2 regions of the Comamonas sp. E6 genome follow, and region 2 is predicted to be linked to the other one. Evidence: predicted binding sites of a transcription regulator. Region 2 holds the regulator's gene; the other holds the start of a gene.
What was found. The regulator NrdR, encoded in region 2, represses ribonucleotide reductase genes. The targets are predictions, from matches to a motif close to CACNANATNTNGTG.

Region 1 (10,437 bases), on a different contig from region 2:
CACATTGGACTCGGTGATGCGGGCCTGGCCGCGCATCTCTTTGACAAGGCGCGAGAGTTTATCGGTGAGTGCGGAGGCCATAAGCAAAAAGCATTCGAAAGTTATGGATGGACGGGAGTCGTGCGCGAGCGCGCAGCACGACTCTCCGGGCAGCTTGCGGACCCAGCTCAGGCGAGGCGAAGCTGCATGAACAGGCATTTTACCCGCTGCCCTTGATTGACGATGCCCCGCAGGCTTGTCCGTGATCTGCCTCGGGCGTGCAAGGTCGCTGCGCCCTGCCCCACAACTCCCTCGAAAGAGACCAGGCCGGTCCTGAATGGACCTTAATGGACCTGAATCGAGCTCTCCTGCAAGTCCTTGCTCTTGGCCCAAGACTGGCCGGCTGGGCGGGAGGACCGGAGACATCGCCCGGCAGGAGAAAATCCTTGAAGAACGGGCTCGAAAGTCGACGATCTGCTCGCAAGCGCTCAAACCCACGCTCATGACCGGGTTCAGGCAGTGCTTTATGCACAAAATTGCCGGACGGCAGCGGCCTGCAAAAGATGAGTGCGGGCCAGCGGCACTATCATAGAAAGCATGCTCTCCCAACCGCTCACCGCAGCTGGCCCCATTGGCTGGATCCTGGCCATGGCCGCAGCCATTACCTACGCCATTCCTGCACTTGCCACCCAGCACCTGCAAGAAGCCGGTGCCCGTCGCTGCCTGCGCCTGGCCTGGGCACTGCATGCCCTGCTGCTGGGCTGGGGTCTGCTTGGCGAGCTGCCGCACTTCGGCTTTGCTCCTGCACTCTCTATCACTGCCTGGCTGGTGCTGACCGTCTATGTGGTGGAGCAGCAGCTCTACCCGCAGCTGCGCTCGCGCTGGCCGCTGTCCATGCTGGGCAGCGTGGCCGTGCTTCTGGCCGTGGTGTTCCCCGGCACTCCGCTGCACGTCAACGCCTCGCCCTGGCTGCCGCTGCATCTGGCTCTGGGTATTGCTTCCTACGGCCTGTTTGCCGCAGCCGTCGTTCATGGCGCGCTGATGAGCCATGCCGAGCGGCAGATGCGCCAGGGCGGCGACCATGACAGCGGACTGCCGCTGCTGACGCTGGAGCGGCTGACCTTCCGTTTTGTCGGAGCGGGCTTTGTGCTGCTGACCGCCACACTGGCCGCAGGCTGGCTGTTTGGCGAGCAGCTCTATGGCAAGGCATGGGTGTGGAATCACAAATCCATTTTCTCCCTGCTGTCCTGGCTGGCGTTTGCCGTGCTGCTGTTCGGCCGCAAGCGATTCGGCTGGCGCGGCCAGAGCGCCGTACGTGTTCTTTATATCGGCGCCATCTTTTTGCTGCTGGCCTATGCCGGCTCGCGGTTTGTGATTGAAGTCCTGCTGGAGCGCGCAGCATGAAGTATTTGCTGGTCCTGCTGGTCGTGGTGGTGGCTGTCGGAATCTGGCGCAACAAACGCCGCGCTGAAGTGGCCGATCAGACCAGGCCTGCCAGCACCCCCAAGCAGGCACAGACCATGGTAGCTTGTGCTCACTGCGGCCTTCACCTACCGCAAGCAGATGCTGTCAACGACGCCTCGGGCAAGATCTTCTGCAGCGCGGAACACCGCCGCCTGGCCCAGCAAGACACTGCCCGCCACTGACCGCATGGTGAACTCCGCCTCGCCCTGGCAGCACACCGCCATCCCGCTCGATGAAGCCATCAGCCGGCGCGCGGACGCCAGTCTCAACGCCCCGTTCGTGCGCCTGTGGCAGGCCTTCCTCAGCGGCCGCGTGCTTCTGGCGCTGGCCCTGGTGCTGCTGCAGACGCTGAATCTGCAGCTGCAGAACATCAGCTCTCCCCTGGCCTGGCTGATCTGCTTCACCTATCTGACGCTGACCGTCGTGCTGCGCCTGGCTGCCGGACGTCATTTGCCGGCGCCTCGCGCAGCCCTGCAATGGCTGCCCGTGATCGGCGTCGACATTGCGGTGATCTTTCTGCTGCAGATCTTTCAGGTCGGCTCGCTCAACTACACCGCGCTGCTGGCCATTCCCGTCCTGATCTCCTCGGCGCTGGGCGGACTGATGCTGGCCTTTGGCACCACGGCCAGCATCACGCTGCTGACGCTGGCCTATACCTTCTGGCAATACCATGGCGGGCTCAACGACGGCGCCCAGTCTTACTACCAGACGGCTTTTTCCTGCGCCGGCTATTTCTGCGTGGCCTATCTCACGCACGAGCTGGCCAAGCGTGTCCGGCGCGAGCGTTCCCAGGCCCTGTTCAACCGCTTGCGCACCCAGACCCAGGAGCAGGTCAACAGCCTGGTGATCAACCACTTCTCCGACGGCGTGCTGGTGGTCGACTCGAGCTTGCTGGTTCTGCAGGCCAACCCAGCTGCCTTGCAGCTGCTGGGCCTGCCCATAGATCACCCCCAGCCTTTTTCCCTGCAGGCCCACAGCTGGTGGGAGCCGCTGGCGCATTCAACACAAGCCAGCTTTGCCCATGCCCGCCCGCTGTCCGCCACGATTCACCTGCAGGCCCATGAACGACACGGCGCCACGGGCATGCATGTGCGCACACGCATCACCGAAGTTTCGGCGCCCTATCTGGACGAGGGTCCGCAGGCGCAAGCCAGCCATTCGCTTTGCGTCATGTTTCTTCACGACCTGCGCGAAATGGAAGCGCAGCTGCGCACCGAAAAGCTGGCCTCCATGGGCCGTATGTCGGCTGCCGTGGCCCATGAAATACGCAACCCGCTGGCCGCCATCACCCAGGCCAATGCGCTGCTGGCCGAAGACCTGGCGAGCCAGCCCGGCCCCCAACAGCTATGCCGGATCGTGGGGCAGAATGCCGACCGACTGGCCCGCATCGCCGAAGAAATCCTCAACCTGGCACGCGTGCAGCAGGGCGCAGAAACCCATCAGGGCCAGTCGCTGCCGCTGGACACCCTGCTGGCCCAGATCAGCCATGAATGGCGCACACAGGCCGCTCCGCCGCGCCAGCTTCTGCTGCGGCTCAATGCAACGGCCCGCCACATCCTGTTCGATGAAGAGCATCTGCGCCGCGTGCTGATCAACTTGCTGGACAATGCCCAGCGCCACCGCAGCCATGCCGGCAATGAGGCGGGCCTGCAGTTGATCAGCGGCCACGGCCCCTTGAACGGTCAGATCCAGGGTCTCGCACCGCAGGACGACACCTGCTGGTTCATGGTCTGGAGTGATGGGGCACCGCTGGAGTCCAGCGTCGAGCGCCATCTGTTCGAGCCGTTCTTCTCCTCTCAAAGCCGCTCCAGCGGCCTCGGACTCTATATATGCCGCGAGCTGTGCCAGCGCTACGATGCCTCCATCAGCTATCAACGCCTGGCTCGCAGCACACCGCAAGGCGAGGTGAACGGCAATGCCTTTATCGTGACTCTGCGCAGCGGCCCTTCATCCCTCGCGAGCCACTCCCTGTTTGACTCGATCATGGTGTAAGCCCAGTGACATCATCGCCTCACTCATCCGCAGCGGCCAGCATTCTCGTGGTCGATGATGAACCGGATCTGCGCACGCTCTACGAGCTGACCTTGCTGCGGGAAGGCTACCGCGTGGAAACCGCGGGCTCGGTCCAGGAAGGCATGACTCAGTTGCAAGGCCGCAATTTCGATGTCTTGATTACCGATATGCGCCTGCCCGACGGGATCGGCATGGAGTTGCTGCTGCAACTGCGCGATCAGTCGCGCAGCGAGCGCTGCATCGTCATGACGGCCTACGGCTCTGCCGAAAACGCCGTCGAGGCCCTGCGCGCGGGCGCGTTCGACTATCTGACCAAGCCCGTGGACCTGCGCCAGTTCCGCCAGGTCGTGGCCTCGGCCGTGCAAGGCATTGGCGCGGTGCCCAAGCCCGGCAACCCGCAGACCAGCGACAGCTCGGCCGCCGGCGGCACTGGTGCGGGAACGCCAACTGGCGCTCTGGAGGCTCTGGTTGGCAGGTCTCAGGCCATGCAGCTGGTCAAGCAGCGCATTGCCAAGGTCGCCAAAGGCATGGCTCCCGTGCTGATCCACGGTGAATCCGGCACGGGCAAGGAATTGGTGGCACGCGCCCTGCACGGCTGCAGCCAGCGGGCCGGCGGCCCCATGGTCGCGGTCAACTGCGGTGCCATCCCGGAAAGCCTGCTCGAAGCCGAGTTCTTCGGTGCCCGCAAGGGCTCCTACACCGGTGCCACGCAGGACAGGCCCGGCTACTTCCAGGCCGCACAGGGCGGCACCTTGTTTCTCGATGAAATCGGCGACCTGCCCCTGGCCATGCAGGCCAAGCTGCTGCGCGCCATTCAGGAGCGCAAGATTCGTCCACTGGGCAGCACCCAGGAAGAAGCCGTCGATGTGCGCATCGTCAGCGCCACCCACCGCGATCTGGGAGCGGAAGTGCAGGCAGGCAATTTCCGCCAGGACCTGTTCTACCGCCTCAACGTCATCGAAATCGAGCTGCCCGCGCTGCGCGAGCGCCGTGAAGACCTGGGCCAGCTATGCCAGGCTTTGCTGCAAAAGCTGGCCCGCGAATCCGGACTGGCTACGCCGGAGCTGGACGACATCAGCCTGAGCCAGATAGCCCGGCTCCCGCTGCCTGGCAATGTGCGCGAGCTGGAGAACGTGCTGCACCGCGCCATTGCACTGGGCGAGGAAGGCCCGCTGCGTCTGCCCGAATCCGGCGTGCCGGCCGAGTGCGCTGGCGTGGCGGTAGCGGCTTCCTCGGGCGCTTGGGCATCGAGCGCACCGCCGCCGCAAACTCAGCACGCAGGCAGTCCGGCCATGCTGCCGGAGGATCTGCAAGGCTGGCTTGATGAGCAGGAGCGCAGCATCCTGGTCAGAGCCCTGCAGGACAACGGCTTCAACCGCACAGCCACGGCGGCCAGACTGGGCATCAGCCTGCGCCAGATTCGCTACCGCATCGACCGTCTGGGCATAGACCTGCCGGCCGAAGGCAGCAAACACCAGAGCGACAATGTCTGATTCCACGCCCCTTTCCTCCTCCCTGGCCCAGCCCTGGCAGGCCGGCTGGTATGGTGCGGCGCGTCAGCTGAGATCTCCCAATTTCGGCCCTCGCCCCGAGGATGCGCAGATCGATCTCGTCGTCATCCACTCCATCAGCCTGCCTCCGGGCCAGTACGGCACAGGCGCGGTGCAGCAACTGTTCACCAATCAGCTGGACTGGGACGCCCACCCCTATTACCAGGGCATTCGCGGCCTCGAAGTCTCGTCACATTTCTTTATCACGCGTCAGGGCGAGATCTGGCAGTTCGTCAGCTGCGACGACCGCGCCTGGCATGCCGGTGTCAGTCAGTGGCGCGGGCGCGAGCGCTGCAACGACGACTCCATCGGCATCGAACTCGAAGGCCTGGAAGGCCTGAGCTTTGAAGCTCCGCAGTACCAGGCCCTGCAGCAGCTTTGCATGGCTATCGCGGCGCACTATCCGGTGCGCTACATCGCCGGACACGAGCACATCGCGCCTGGGCGCAAGCAGGACCCCGGACCCGGTTTCGACTGGCAGCGGCTGCAGCAGCAGCTGGCCAGCACAGACGGCACGCGCAGCTGGGAATTCCCCCCCAATCCTGCAGCCTCAGGCGCAGCCTGAAATCTTCATAGCACCTACCGCCTTTCAGCACTCGATTTCATACATATTCGCAGCTGAAATCTTTTATTCGTAGGCGCTATGCGCTCCTCATTTTGAGAATCCCAAGCATCCATCGTTGCGGGGCTTCGAAACGGCATGTCAATGGCGCGCGCGCAACAACTGTCGCCTGCATCAAACACGCAAATTTTTTACATATTTCCGGCCCGATCTGCCGCCGCGCGCAACCGCGCCACAGGCCTTTATTCATGCGGGATGAAGTCATTTTTGCGGCTGTCAAGCGGCGCTCGAAATGCCAGATTCAGTAGTTTCATCAGGTCGCTCGGATTTAAGCGAGATACACTACCGGTAGTGTTTTGAAGAGCCTCAGACCCCATATCTAGTGTTTACAAGTTGTGCACACCCTGTGCAAACCATGTGTAAACCGAGGCACCGAATCGTGTTTTTGATGGCCTGCCCACAGTGCAGGCCTTTGTCTGCCTATCCACATACTGACTCAGAGGAACTTATGCAAGAAGCGTTGAACTCACTGCCTTCTGCCGCGCCTGCCGGCGCAGCCAATTCTTCCTCCCCCAATGACAGCTATCAGATCATCCGCCGCAGCGGCGATGTGGTGGCTTTCGCGCCCCAGAAGATTGCCGTGGCCCTGACCAAGGCTTTCCTGGCTGTGCGCGGCGCGCAGGGCGCGGCGTCTGCCAGCGTGCGCGACACCGTCAACGAACTGACCGAAGGCGTGGTGCGCGCACTGGTGCGCTCGCGTCCCGATGGCGGCACCTTCCATATTGAAGATGTGCAGGACCAGGTCGAGCTGGGCCTGATGCGCGCCGGCCACCAGGACGTGGCCCGCGCCTATGTGCTGTACCGCGAGCGCCGCAACCAGGAACGTGCCGAGCAGAAGAAGGCCGCCGAAGTGGCCGCCGCTGCCGCCGCCAAGCCCGTGCTGCATGTGACCGACAACGGCCAGCGCGTGCCCCTGGACCAGGAGCGCCTGGAGGCTCTGATCGTCGCTTCCTGCCGCAATCTGAATGCCGACATCCAGTCCGCGCCCATCGTGGCCGAGACCCTGCGCAATCTGTACGACGGCGTGCCTCTGGCCGAGGTCTACAAGGCGTCCATCCTGGCCGCCCGTACGCTGATCGAAAAAGATCCCGACTACACCTACGTCACCGCCCGCCTGCTGCTGCACACCATCGTGCGCGAAGTCATGGGCCGCGACGTGCAGCCCGCAGAAATGCAGGCCGCCTATGCCGACTACTTCCCCGGCTTTGTGCAAAAGGGCGTGGACAACGAGCTGCTCAACCCCGAGCTGCTGAACTACGACCTGCCCCGTCTGGCCAAGGCCCTGAAGGCCGAGCGCGACGAACAGTTCGACTACCTGGGCCTGCAGACCCTGTACGACCGCTACTTCCTGCACGTGCGCAAGACCCGCATCGAGCTGCCCCAGTCCTTCTTCATGCGCGTGGCCATGGGCCTGGCGCTGAACGAGCCTGACCGCAATGCACGTGCCATCGAGTTCTACGAGCTGCTGTCGTCCTTCGACTTCATGTCGTCCACCCCGACGCTGTTCAACAGCGGCACGCTGCGCTCGCAGCTGTCGTCCTGCTACCTGACCACCGTGCCCGACGACCTGGACGGCATCTACGAATCCATCAAGGAAAACGCTCTGCTGTCCAAGTTTGCTGGCGGCCTGGGCAATGACTGGACCCGTGTGCGTGCCCTGGGCTCGCGCATCAAGGGCACCAACGGCGAATCGCAAGGCGTGGTTCCCTTCCTCAAGGTGGTCAACGACACGGCCGTCGCCGTGAACCAGGGCGGCAAGCGCAAGGGCGCGGTCTGCACCTATCTGGAATCCTGGCACCTGGACATCGAAGAATTCCTGGAGCTGCGCAAGAACACCGGCGACGACCGCCGCCGCACCCACGACATGAACACGGCGAACTGGATTCCCGACCTGTTCATGAAGCGCGTGATGGAAAAAGGCCAGTGGACCCTGTTCTCGCCCGCCGACGCTCCCGATCTGCACGATCTGTACGGCGAAGCCTTCGAGAAGGCCTACACCGCCTATGAAGCCAAGACCGACAGCGGCGAGCTCAAGCTGTTCAAGCGCGTGCCTGCCGTGGACCTGTGGCGCAAGATGCTCTCGATGCTGTTCGAGACCGGCCATCCCTGGATCACCTTCAAGGACCCCTGCAACATCCGCTCGCCCCAGCAGCACGTGGGTGTGGTGCACTCGTCCAATCTGTGCACCGAGATCACGCTCAACACCAGCGACACCGAAACTGCGGTCTGCAACCTGGGTTCCGTGAACCTGGTCCAGCACATCAAGGACGGCAAGATCGACCACGACAAGCTGCGCAAGACCGTGAACACGGCCATGCGCATGCTGGACAACGTGATCGACATCAACTACTACGCCGTGCAAAAGGCCAAGGACTCCAATCTGCGCCACCGCCCCGTGGGCATGGGCCTGATGGGTTTCCAGGACGCGCTGTATGAAATGCGCACCGCCTACGCCAGCCAGGGCGCCGTCGAGTTCGCCGACGAAGCCATGGAAGCCATCTGCTACTACGCTTACTGGGCATCGACCGAGCTGTCCAAGGAACGCGGCACCTACTCCACCTTCAAGGGCTCGCTGTGGGATCAGGGTATCCTGCCTCCCGACACCCTGAAGCTGCTGGAAAAGGCCCGCGGCGGCTATGTGGAAGTGGACCGCTCCGCCAAGCTGGACTGGGATGCCCTGCGCGCCAAGATCGCCCAGGACGGCATGCGCAACTCCAACTGCGTGGCCATTGCGCCCACCGCCACCATCTCCAACATCGTGGGTGTGGATGCCTCAATCGAGCCTTCGTTCGGCAACCTGTCCGTGAAATCCAATCTGTCTGGCGAATTCACCGTCATCAACCAGTACCTGGTGCGCGACCTCAAGCGCCTGGGCCTGTGGGACGACGTGATGGTCATGGACCTCAAGCATTTCGACGGCTCGCTGCGCGCCATCGACCGCGTGCCGCAAGAGATCAAGAACCTCTACGCCACCGCGTTCGAAGTCTCGCCCGAATGGCTGGTGGAAGCCGCCTCGCGCCGCCAGAAGTGGATCGACCAGGCCCAGAGCCTGAACATCTACATGGCCGGTGCATCGGGCAAGAAGCTGCACGACACCTACATGCTGGCCTGGCTGCGCGGTCTGAAGACCACCTACTACCTGCGTACCACCAGCGCGACCAATATCGAGAAGTCCACCGTGCAAAGCCGTGTGCTGAACGCCGTGTCCTCCGGCGCTCCTGCCGCTTCGGCGGCTCCTGCGGCCAAGCCTGCGGTGAGCGCACTGGAAGCCGCTGCCGCCGCTGCCCGTGCCCAGGCACCCGCCACGGACATCAAGTTCTGCGCGATCGACGATCCAGGCTGCGAGGCCTGCCAGTAATTGACTGGCTCCCCCTGAGGCGCTTGGCCTAGGCGGCCCCGCGCCTTCCCCCTCTCTGGCGCTGAGCGCCGGAGGGGGACGACACCCTCGGTGCGCAGCAGCGCTTCCTCGGTGTCTCTCGCTTTAGAGTGCGCCAGTATTTGAGTGGCGCCACTCCATCAATAAATGATTGAAAAGCTGGATGTCGATTGCATTGCACCCAGCCTTTTCCCCCCTCAAGGAATAAATATGCTGAGCTTTGACGACGACACCTTTGCCCCTTCCGCCACCAGCGCAGAAGCCGGCGCGTCCACCAGCACCCACAAGCGCGTGAATGCCGCCGACAAGCGCATCATCAACGCCAAGACCGACGTGAACCAGCTGGTCCCCTTCAAGTACAAGTGGGCCTGGGAAAAGTATCTGGCCACCTGCGCCAACCACTGGATGCCGCAGGAAGTGAACATGACGCGCGACATCGCGCTGTGGAAGGACCCCAACGGCCTGACCGAAGACGAGCGCCGCATCGTCAAGCGCAATCTGGGCTTCTTTGTGACGGCCGACTCACTGGCCGCCAACAACATCGTGCTGGGCACCTACCGCCACATCACGGCGCCCGAGTGCCGCCAGTTCCTGCTGCGCCAGGCTTTCGAAGAAGCCATCCACACTCACGCCTACCAGTACATCGTGGAATCGCTGGGCCTGGATGAATCGGAAATCTTCAACGCCTACAACGAAGTCCAATCCATCCGCGACAAGGACGAGTTCCTGATCCCCTTCATCGAAGCGATCATGGACCCCAACTTCCACACCGGCACGCCCGAGACCGACCAGACGCTGCTGAAGTCGCTGATCGTTTTTGCCTGCCTGATGGAAGGTCTGTTCTTCTACGTGGGCTTCACGCAGATCCTGGCCCTGGGCCGCCAGAACAAGATGACGGGCGCTGCCGAGCAGTACCAGTACATCCTGCGCGACGAGTCCATGCACTGCAACTTCGGCATCGATCTGATCAACCAGCTCAAGCTCGAGAACCCCCATCTGTGGACGGCCGAGTTCAAGCAGGAAATCACGGAGCTGTTCCAGAAGGCTGTGGAACTCGAATATCGCTATGCCGAGGACACCATGCCACGCGGCGTGCTGGGCATGAATGCATCCATGTTCAAGGGCTATCTGCGCTACATCGCCAACCGTCGCGCCACGCAGATCGGTCTGGAGGAACTGTTCCCCGGTGAAGAAAATCCCTTCCCCTGGATGAGCGAAATGATCGATTTGAAGAAAGAACGTAACTTCTTTGAGACACGAGTGATCGAGTATCAGACCGGAGGCGCACTTTCTTGGGATTAATTGCTTCTAAGCAGGCACAATGCGAGTCATGACTTGCTTCACTTCATTGCTACAAAAAACTGAGATTTTTGGCGTGAAGCAAATTTGTGTTCCTAGCGATGCGTAACTCCACATCGCTTTGAATCGTCCGG
Region 2 (10,437 bases):
GCGCTGCACGATGACGCGCGCAAAAAAGTCGCTCAGCGCGGTTTCGCGCACGCTCACCCGCAGCGGCTGAGCCGGTTGCATATTCAGGTCCAGGCCGCGCACCATCAGCGTTTTCCAGGCCAGCAAATCATCGCCCAGACCCAGACCTGTGCGCGCAGCCAGTGCCTTGGCACGGTCTGCCGTTGAGTCATTGAGCACTGCCGTCAGCGCGCCCTTGGCGGTACTGGGCTTGCCCACCTCTTCCTGCACCGGGGCCGCAAGCGTGGAGCGTACGCGCAGGTCGTTGAGCTCCACATCGCCCGACACAGACAGCTGCGGCCCCTTGGCATGGGCCAGATAGTTAAGCTTGCCCCGGAAGTTGCCGTCGGCACGCACCAGATCCACATTGAGCTTGTGACCGAAATACGGCTCCAGCGCATGCAAGGGCACGGCACGGGCCTGCAACTGCCCCCGAGCCGAAACAGGGGTCAGACCCAGCTGCCCCTTGAACTGAATATGACCAGCCTGCACACGGCGACTGGCAGCCAGCTGAGCCGAGACCTCCAGCGGAGTCGGCGCTGCCTTGGCCGCCAGAGGCTCGAAAGCCCCCAGGCGTATGCGCAAGGCGCTCACATCCAGCTGCACGGGCCGTGCATTCCCGCCTTGCACAGGTGCTGCATCGCGAAACTGCAGCGCACCGCCATCCACGGCAATCGCTGCCAGCTTGACCGACCAAGGTTTGCCCGGCTCCACCTTGCTGCCCTGCGTTGCCGGCCTGGCTGCAGGCGATGCCACGGGCAACCAACGCTCGTACATCCAGTGCCCTTGTGCGTCACGCAGAGCCGCGAGTTGCGGCTTCTGCACGGCAATGGCCTCCACCTGCACCTGCCGGGCAGCAAGATCGACCTGAACGCCGCTGACCTTGATCTGTTCGATATTGACAGGGGCCTGCTTGTCCTGCAGCTGCAGCTTGTCGGCAGTCAGCTCGGCCACCTCTGCCACGACTCCGCCCTCACCCCAGGAAATCCGGGCATCGGTATTGAGCATGGCGCTGAGCTGCGGCTTGAAGTGCGCTTGCATATAGGGCTGCACCCATTGCAGCGGCAACTGCTCGAGCTTGAGATTGAGCTTGCCCGCCTTGTCCGTGGCTTCTCCATCCACAGCCAGCCTGGCAGCCCCTTCCACCCGGGCCTGCTCAGCCGTTTGCAAACCTGCAGTGGCCGTCAGTTGCAAAGGCGCATTCATGGGCCAAGCCAGATTCTTGGCCTGCAGCATCAAAGGAGCCAGGGTCAGCGCCGCAGGCGCCGCGCCTGTAGCAGCATCCCTCCAATGCACTGTAGCGCTATCAATATCGAACTGTTTCACGCTCACTGCGAGGGACTGGGCAGGCGCCTCGGCCTTGGTGCCCGCCTGGACCGAAGCCTTGGCGTCGGAGGAATCAGACTCAGGCTCTGCATTTTCGGCGGGCGCTGCTGCAGCAGTGGACGGCGCATTCAGCCCCAGCCAGTTGATCACGCCCTGCGCATTGCGGCTGGCATGAACCTCGGGCTTGACCCAGCGCACCGATTCGAGCGCAATCTGGTTCTGCAGAGGCTGAACATTCTTGAGCTGCACCTCCAGCGCCTCAAAGTTCAGCAGCGGCGCACTCTGGCGATCCTGCACCGCGACATTGCTCAAGGCCAGCTTGCCGCTGATGCTGACCACAGGCTGGTCTTTTTGCTCGAAGCTGATCTGCAGATCCGTGTCCAGCACGCCAGACAGAGGCTGCACGGGAACGCTGGCAGGCACATAGCCCAGATAAGGGGCCAGATCGATGTGCTCCCATTTGAGTTGCATCGCCGTCTGGCGGGTGTCAGTGAACGGCGTGCTCTCGCCCGAGGTATCGAACTTGCTGCCGTTGAGATCGAAAGCCAGATGCGGCAGCACCTTGATCTCGCGCTTGGAGGCCAGATTGCTGATGAAAGGAATGCTCAGCTGCAAGTCCTTGAGCTCGTGCTTGCGCTGCACGAACTCGTCATTGAGCTCGATACGGCCGTCGCGCAAGGCAATGTTGTAGAGCGCAAAGCTCAGGGGCTTGGACGGCTCCTCGTCATCGGGCTCGGAGAGCTTGGCAATTACATCGTCGATATCGAGCTTGCCCAGTGAATGCTGCGTCAGGCGCACCACCGGCGCATCGACCTCGATCGCATCCAGCACAGGAGCGAGCCTGAACAAGGACTGCGCGCTGGCATTGATGAAGATGCGCTTGATCTGCAGCTGTGGCTCGGCGGCGGATTTCAGATTTTTCTGAGCCACAGAGCTCTCTGCATCAGCGGTTTCAGCTACTTTTTTTATAGCCTTATCGATCACCAGTTCATGCAGGGTGATGGACATGGCCCAGGGCGCAAACTCGATCTTGCCCACATGGACGCCGCGCCCCAGTTTCTCGGCAGCCCGTTTTTCCAGCTGGCTTTTAGCCACCCAGGGCACTACCGCCCAGAGCAGCAGCCATAACAGCAAAAGAGCAAGAACAGACCAGATCAGCCGGCGAAGCCAGCGATTCGATGTGAGCAAGGACATGGGCAATTGTTATTGATGCAGAGATTGAAAGCCTTCCAAGACTCTCAGGGGCGGGACCCGCCGCGCGCCCGGAACACCACTGTACCTTGAGCGCACCCTGGTGTATCTAGATTGCGCTCTATATATAGATAGAGGCAAGAGGCGTTTCCAGGGAGAAGTTTGCGCCATAGGAATGCCGACCAGAGGCAGATGAGCGCGAAAAATGCAAACAATGCGCTGCAGAGAAAAGACAACGCCGGAAATGACAAAGCCCGGAAGTGGCGAAACCGACTTCCGGGCTTTACGGCCGGTACCAGACCGGGCCGTTTTTCGCGGATCAAGGAGGGTGTGGTCCTTGCCGCTGGAAGCAACGATTGCTCCCTTTTGTGCCTCAAGCGAAGATAAAGAGCAAGTGCCAACAGCCCATGGAATCAAAGGCCTCGGCGGAATTTGCTTTTCCTTTCCTTTGGCAAGCACCTGCAACGTGCAGGCAAATTCACTATATCTGTGCTCGCGTAGGGCTACCAGGCTTTTTGCACTTTATTTCGCCTTGATGACAAATAAAACGATGTGAGCGTATACACCTCTTGAATCCGTGATTTTTTGCTGTAATTTTTTGAGCAAGCTGTACATTCATACAGTTTTTATATAATTTTAAAATCTAAAAAGTATTTTTGTTAGTGTTGACTGAATATTTAGGGCGCTTCTAGAATCCGCCAGCGCTCGAAATGAGCGTTTTTTGTTTCCGCTGCCTCACGACTGAGCAGACCGATCGGCGCCCCAAGGGGCGCTTTTAATCGGCCCGCAGCAAACCTCATCGGCCAGTTGTCCTGGTTGTACCGCGAGATTGATCCGGTGCGACCTCGGGCGATAGCCAAGAAAGGACAAGCTATGCCAGCGTCAGGAAAATTAATCGCCTCTGCGCGAACGTTGGGCCATAAGACGGCCCACGGTTTTCTTGCTCTTACTCACAACGGTTTCGCCCTGCTGGGCTTGGCCGTGGCCATTTCGGCCCTGATTCTGATCTCTCGTCCGGACCTGCGTCTGGCCGGTGCAACCGAGCTGCGCGAGTGGCTCGACACACGCCTGCCCGCCAGCACCGTGGTGGCTGCCGCCGAAGTGGAGGAAGCCCCTGCTTCCACCAACATCGTCGTCGCCAGCGACCGCGCCACGGCCGTCAACCCCAAGAACCTGCCCAAGGAGCAGGCGGCTGTGGCCTATTGGCTCAGCAAAAAATACCGGGTTGCGCCCGAGCCGATTGCAGCCCTGGTCAGCGAAGCCTATGTCCAGGGCAAAGCCAACAAGCTGGACCCGACGCTGATTCTGGCCATCATGGCCATTGAGTCGAGCTTCAACCCGTTTGCCCAAAGTTCGGTTGGTGCCCAGGGCCTGATGCAGGTGATGACTTCCGTGCACACCGACAAGTACGAAAGCTTTGGCGGCCAGCACGCTGCCTTCGACCCAGTGACCAATCTCAAGGTCGGCGTCAAGGTGCTCAAGGAATGCATTGCCCGTGCCGGCTCCATCGAGGGTGGCCTGCGCTATTACGTGGGTGCAGCCAATCTTCCTTCGGACGGCGGCTATGCGGCCAAGGTGCTTGCCGAACACCAGCGTCTGCGCCAGGGCGTGGGCCTGCAGGCCAGCCCGCTGATGACGGCCAAGTCCGACGAAGCCACCAAGGTCTCTCACGCTCAGCAAGTGGCACTGGCCAACTCCAACCTCTAAGCGACAGACCCCTGCATTTCTCAAGCTGGCTCCGGCCAGCTTTTTTTATGCCCCGGCCAGGTCCTGCGGGAAAAACGGGCATAGGTTCTTCAGCCATGCCAGCTCAGCTACACTAGCGGGTGTACGCAACTGGCGATAGGCGCAGAATTTTCTGCCGCTGACGTGGAATCCGGCAGACTGCAAGGTCTGTGAACCACCGGGGAGCGTACCGCCCAGGGTCGCAGCGACTGCAACCTGCAAGCGTTTCAGCCGTTCGCCTGGGCAGCCCTTGGCCTCAAGGGAATTTCTAAGTTCACAGGACTGCCATGTTTCAACGCACCGATACCGTCGCGAAAGTCGACCCCGAACTGTTTGCAGCTATTGAAGCTGAAAACCATCGCCAGCAAGAGCACATCGAGCTGATCGCCAGCGAGAACTACTGCTCGCCCGCAGTGATGGAAGCCCAGGGCTCCCAGCTGACCAACAAGTACGCCGAAGGCTATCCCGGCAAGCGCTACTACGGTGGCTGCGAGCATGTGGACGTGGTCGAACAGCTGGCCATTGACCGCATCAAGCAGATCTTTGGCGCCGAAGCCGCCAACGTGCAACCCAATTCCGGCTCTCAGGCCAACCAGGCTGTGCTGATGGCTTTCGCCAAGCCAGGCGACACCATTCTGGGCATGAGCCTGGCCGAAGGCGGTCACCTGACCCACGGCATGGCGCTGAACATGTCCGGCAAATGGTTCAAGGCCGTCTCCTACGGTCTGAATGCCGACGAAGCCATCGACTACGACAAGCTCGAAGAGCTGGCCCGCGAGCACAAGCCCCGCATCATCGTGGCTGGCGCTTCCGCCTATGCCCTGCGCATCGACTTCGAGCGCTTCGCCAAGATCGCCAAGGAAGTCGGCGCCATCTTCTGGGTGGACATGGCCCACTATGCCGGCCTGATTGCCGCAGGCGTGTACCCCAACCCCGTGCCCCATGCCGACGTGGTCACCACCACCACCCACAAGAGCCTGCGTGGCCCCCGTGGCGGCGTGATCCTGATGAAGGCCGAGCACGAGAAGGCCATCAACAGCGCCATCTTCCCCGGCCTGCAAGGCGGCCCCCTGATGCATGTCATCGCCGGCAAGGCCGTGGCATTCAAGGAAGCCCTGACTCCCGAGTTCAAGGCCTACCAGGAACAGGTCGTGAAGAATGCCAAGGTGTTTGCCGAAACGCTGACCGAGCGCGGTCTGCGCATCGTCTCCGGCCGCACCGAAAGCCACGTGATGCTGGTGGACCTGCGCGCCAAGGGCATTACCGGCAAGGCTGCCGAAGCGGCCCTGGGTCTGGCTCACATCACCGTGAACAAGAACGCCATCCCCAATGACCCCGAAAAGCCTTTCGTGACCAGCGGCATCCGTATCGGCACGCCCGCCATGACCACCCGTGGTTTCGGCGAGGAAGAAGCCCGCATCACCGCCAATCTGGTGGCCGATGTGCTGGACAAGCCCGAAGACGAAGCCAATCTGGCTGCCGTGCGCGCCAAGGTGGCCGAGCTGACCGCCAAGTTCCCTGTCTACAGCAAGTAAATCCTGCTGCGCTGAGCTGTCATGAAGTGCCCCTTCTGCAACCATCCGGACACGCAAGTGGTTGAGACCCGCGAGTCCGAGGACGGGGGCTTCATCCGCCGCCGCCGCCGCTGCGGCGGCTGCGACAAGCGCTTCACGACCTACGAGCGCCCCGAGGTCAGCTTTCCCACCGTGGTCAAGAGAGACGGCCGCCGTATCGAATACGAGCGCGCCAAGCTGCAAGGCTCTTTTCAGATCGCGCTGCGCAAGCGCCCCGTGAGCACCGAACTCATCGACGCAGCCATAGAGCGCATCGAGGACAGGCTGCTCAATCTGGGCCAGCGTGAAATCGATTCCAGCCGCCTTGGCGAGTTGGTGATGGATGAACTCAAGGGCTTGGACAAGGTCGGCTATATCCGCTTTGCCAGCGTCTACCGCAGCTTCGAGGATGTGGACGACTTCAAGAACATCATGGATGAGGTTCGCAGCCCCAAGGCCAAGGCCGCCAAAAAGCCCTAGCCCTGACCGCCGTGCCTTGCCATGCCAAAAGCCACCCTTGGGTGGCTTTTGTTTTGCGCGCTTGATGGCAGGCATCAGCTATGAACTAATGAGCATCTAACGCATGGTCTAAAAGGAAATCAGACAATTTTTTATCTGATTTCCTTAATGAACGCACGTAATACGCTCCTTCAAAGGTAGCGCCATCGGCCCGCTGCGGCTTTGTTCGCGTACATGCTCCGCCAGTGCATCCAGATCCAGCATGCCGCCCACCACGTCGATGCCTTGCGTGAAAATGCTGAAATTGTCGCCGCCGCTGCCCAGATAGCTCTGCAGTCCCACGCGGTAGCGCTGTGACATCTTGAGCAACCGGCCGTTGAGGCGCAGCTCGCTCACGCGCCGGCCCGCGGGCAGGCGACGGTCGAAGCGGTAGCTGAAGCCCTCGGAGACCTGCAGGATGCGTGGCGCATTCACGGTGTTGCTGCCGCTGTCGAATTGCTGCTCCAGCGCCTGGCGAATCTGCTCGCCCGTCAGACTCATCACCATCAGCGTATTGCCGAACGGCTGAACGCTGAACAACTGTCCATAAGTCACGCTGCCGTCGGCTGCAGGCAGCAGGTCGGCGCGCACACCGCCGGGGTTCACAAAGGCCAACTGCGCTCCGCCCGCAGCAGCATCGCGCGTCGCAGCATGTATGGCGTCGGCCACGATGCGCCCCATCACGCTTTCGCCATTGGCTTGCGGCACGCGGCTGGCAGCAGCGGCCAGCCGTCCTGCGCCGGCCTCGGCCAGCGGCCGGGCCGCAGCCTTGTAGCGCGCCACCAACGCTGCAACAGGGGCGTCGGCATCAAGGACCGGGAATTCGGGCTGCAGACTCACCAGACCGGCAGCGCTGCGATAGGCCTCGCCCTGCACGATATGCTGGTGCGCCGATTTGCGGCTGACGCGGCGTGTGTGCGCATCCACCGTCAGTCTGACTTCGGTCAGCAGCGTGCCGTACTGACCCGCGCTGGTCAGCAGGAACGGCTTGCGGGCATTCACCCTGGCGTAATCGCACACATAGGAGCGGTGGGTATGACCGGAGATCACCACATCGACCTCGCCAGAGAGCTGCTCCAGAATCGGGACGATGGCGCCAGACAGCCCTTGGCAGCTATCGTCCTGCAGGCCCGAAGTGGTGGCTCCGCCCTCATGGATCAGCACCACGATCACATCGGCCCCCTGCGCCCTCAGCTGGGGGATCAGCGCATTGGCCGTCTGTGCCTCGTCGGCGAATGTCAGCCCTCTGACCCCGCTGGGCCGCACCATATGCGGCGTGTTCCTGAGTGTCATGCCGATGAAGCCCACGCCTATGCGCAGACCGTCCTGCTCGAAGAACTTCAGCCCGGTCGCAGGAAACAGCGGCCGGCCGTCTTCACGCAGCGTATTGGCCGCGAGAAACGGGAACTCCGCCCCCTTGAAGGGCTGGCTGATCTGGCATGGCTGCTTGCTGGTGAACTTCTCGCAGCCCCCATGCTGCATGCGCAGCAGCTCGGCCACGCCCTGGTCGTATTCGTGATTGCCGGTGGCCGCGAAGTCCACCCTCATGAGGTTGAGCACCTCTATCGTCGGCTCATCGAGAAACAGAGCGGAGACCATGGGCGAGGCCCCGATCATGTCCCCGGCCGTGACCAGCGCCACATGGCGGCTGGCCTGGCGGCGCTGGGCGATGGCCCGGGCCATGTAGGCAACGCCACCAGCGGGCACGGCAATGTTCTGTCCCTGCGCGTTCTGGGCCGTCACGGCCAGTCCGGGCGGCTCCAGATGGCCGTGCAGGTCATTGAAGCCCAGCAAGGTGATCTCCATGCTGGCCGGCCTGAGCGCACCGCCACCGCAAGCACTCAAACCCAGCACGAGCAGCCCAGCGCATATGGGGCGGAAGGCATTGCGCAAAGCGCAACGCCAGCCCGGCGACAGGGCGCGAGGCTGGCGTTGATCCGGTTTTTTGTCAGCTGCAACCATCGGACTCTCCTGAGTCAGAGGTTTTAACGCACAAAGAGGTCTGGGCGATGTCAGGCGGCCGATGCCGGAATCGGGGCCAGGCCGGAATCCACATCGGCATTCTGCGCACGGTGACGCAGCGCATGGTCCATCACCACCAGCGCCAGCAGCGCCTCGGCAATCGGCGCAGCGCGGATGCCCACGCAGGGGTCGTGGCGCCCCTTGGTGATGACTTCGGTGCTCTGGCCATGCACATCTATGGACTCACGCGGCGTGATGATGGAGCTGGTGGGCTTGATGCCGATGCGCACTTCCAGATCCTGGCCGGTGCTGATGCCGCCCACGATGCCGCCCGCGTTATTGCTGCGGAAACCCTCGGGGCTCAGCGAATCGCCATGCGTGGTGCCACGCTGGGCCACGCTGTCAAAGCCCGCGCCGATCTCCACGGCCTTGACGGCGTTCAGACCCATCATGGCGTAGGCGATGTCGGCGTCCAGGCGGTCATACAGGGGCTGGCCCAGGCCGACCGGCATATTGCTGGCGTTCACACGCAGCGCCGCGCCGCAGGAATCGCCGCTCTTGCGCAGCTGCTCCATGTATTCCTCGAAGCGGCTCACATCGGCCACGGGCGCGAAAAAGGGGTTGTTCGGCACATGCTCCCAGCTCTCGAAACCTATGGGCAGCTCGCCGATCTGGGTCATGCAGGCGCGGAACTCGGTGCCGAACTTTTCCTTGAGCCATTTCTTGGCCACGGCACCCGCTGCCACCGTGGGCGCTGTCAGGCGTGCCGAGGAGCGGCCACCGCCGCGCGGATCGCGGATACCGTACTTCTGGAAGTAGGCATAGTCGGCATGACCGGGACGAAAGCTCTGCGCGATATTGGAGTAATCCTTGCTACGCTGGTCGGTGTTGCGGATCAGCAGCGCAATCGGCGTGCCCGTGGTCTTGCCTTCGTAGACGCCGGAGAGAATCTCCACGGCATCGGGCTCGTTGCGCTGGGTGACGAACTTGCTGGTGCCGGGGCGACGTCGATCCAGATCATGCTGGATGTCCGCCTCGCTCAAGGCCATGCCCGGAGGGCAGCCGTCAATCACACAGCCAATGGCCGGGCCGTGGGACTCACCGAAATTGGTGACCGTGAAAATTGTGCCGAAGGTATTGCCGCTCATAGGCTGCCGATTATCGTTGAAGTGATGATTGACGGCTGCACACTGTCCTGCCTAAAGTCTTTTCACCATGCTCAAACTTGCGTTTATTCTGGCCTCGGCCCTGGTGTCCGTAGTGATCGGCGGCGTCGGCGGTCTGCTGTTCTTCGAATTTGCACCGTCGCGCTGCGCGGGCCAGTATGCCTGCGGCTACGGCAAGGCCGTGATCGGCATGATGGTGGGCCTGGGTGTCGCCTTGCTGTGCTTTGTGGGGCTGCTGCTCAAGGGCCTGCGCAAGGCAAAGTCGCCAACAACTGTATTGCAGAGTCCGCACAGCCCAGCCGACCGACAGCCATAAGGCAGCGCTGCGTCGCCTGCAGAGCACATCAGGCTGGACATGAAAAACCCCGCCTCGGCGGGGTCTGCAGCAAAAGCTGGCTTATTCGGCACCCTGGCGCTCGCCTTCGGGCCAGTCGCGGATATAGGCCTTGAGCATGCGGTTCTCGAAGTTCTGGCTGTCCACCACGGCCTTGGCCACGTCGTACAGCGAGATCACGCCCATCAGCATGCGCTTGTCCATCACGGGCATGTAGCGCGCATGGCGGTCCAGCATCATGCGGCGCACCTCGTCCATATCGGTTTCCATGGTGCAGGTCATGGGCGCGTCGTCCATGGCGCCGCGCACGGAGATGTTCTCCACGCCGCCGGTCTTCACAAAGCCCTGGATCACTTCGCGGAAGGTGAGCATGCCCACCACATCGCCGTGATCCATCACGACCAGCGAGCCAATGTCCTTCTCCGACATCACCTGCACCGCCGCGGCCAGGCTTTCGTCGGGCGACACCGTGTACAGGGTATTGCCTTTGACGCGCAGGATGTCACTAACTTTCATTGCTGTTCTCCGAATCTGTTTGGCACGCTGTGGCAGCTTTTGTCCTGCATGTGTCAGCACATGCGGCATCGCTTTGCACAGAATGCAGGTGCGTGCACAAATATAGCCCACAATGGCTTGCATTGAGAAAAACTAAATCAATGACGAA

Region 1: a site for NrdR is predicted at 5,940-5,953, ahead of CSE6_RS13820 (ribonucleoside-diphosphate reductase subunit alpha). Genes of this name have one in related genera too.

The regions. Positions count from the first base shown of each region.
Region 1 is NZ_BBXH01000014.1:176,977-187,413, forward strand. It holds gene ffh (signal recognition particle protein) at 1-81, opposite strand, end outside; gene CSE6_RS13795 (inner membrane protein YpjD) at 577-1,383, shown strand; gene CSE6_RS13800 (PP0621 family protein) at 1,380-1,625, shown strand; gene CSE6_RS13805 (PAS domain-containing sensor histidine kinase) at 1,630-3,435, shown strand; gene CSE6_RS13810 (sigma-54 dependent transcriptional regulator) at 3,483-4,949, shown strand; gene ampD (1,6-anhydro-N-acetylmuramyl-L-alanine amidase AmpD) at 4,942-5,571, shown strand; gene CSE6_RS13820 (ribonucleoside-diphosphate reductase subunit alpha) at 6,077-8,986, shown strand; gene CSE6_RS13825 (ribonucleotide-diphosphate reductase subunit beta) at 9,215-10,306, shown strand; partial or broken gene CSE6_RS26485 (hypothetical protein) at 10,356-10,437, opposite strand, start outside.
Region 2 is NZ_BBXH01000024.1:103,767-114,203, reverse strand. It holds gene CSE6_RS20530 (DUF748 domain-containing protein) at 1-2,538, opposite strand, end outside; gene CSE6_RS20525 (lytic transglycosylase domain-containing protein) at 3,409-4,242, shown strand; ZMP/ZTP riboswitch at 4,358-4,512, shown strand; gene glyA (serine hydroxymethyltransferase) at 4,548-5,795, shown strand; gene nrdR (transcriptional regulator NrdR) at 5,817-6,293, shown strand; gene CSE6_RS20510 (bifunctional UDP-sugar hydrolase/5'-nucleotidase) at 6,438-8,273, opposite strand; gene aroC (chorismate synthase) at 8,324-9,421, opposite strand; gene CSE6_RS20500 (hypothetical protein) at 9,489-9,755, shown strand; gene CSE6_RS20495 (CBS domain-containing protein) at 9,837-10,289, opposite strand.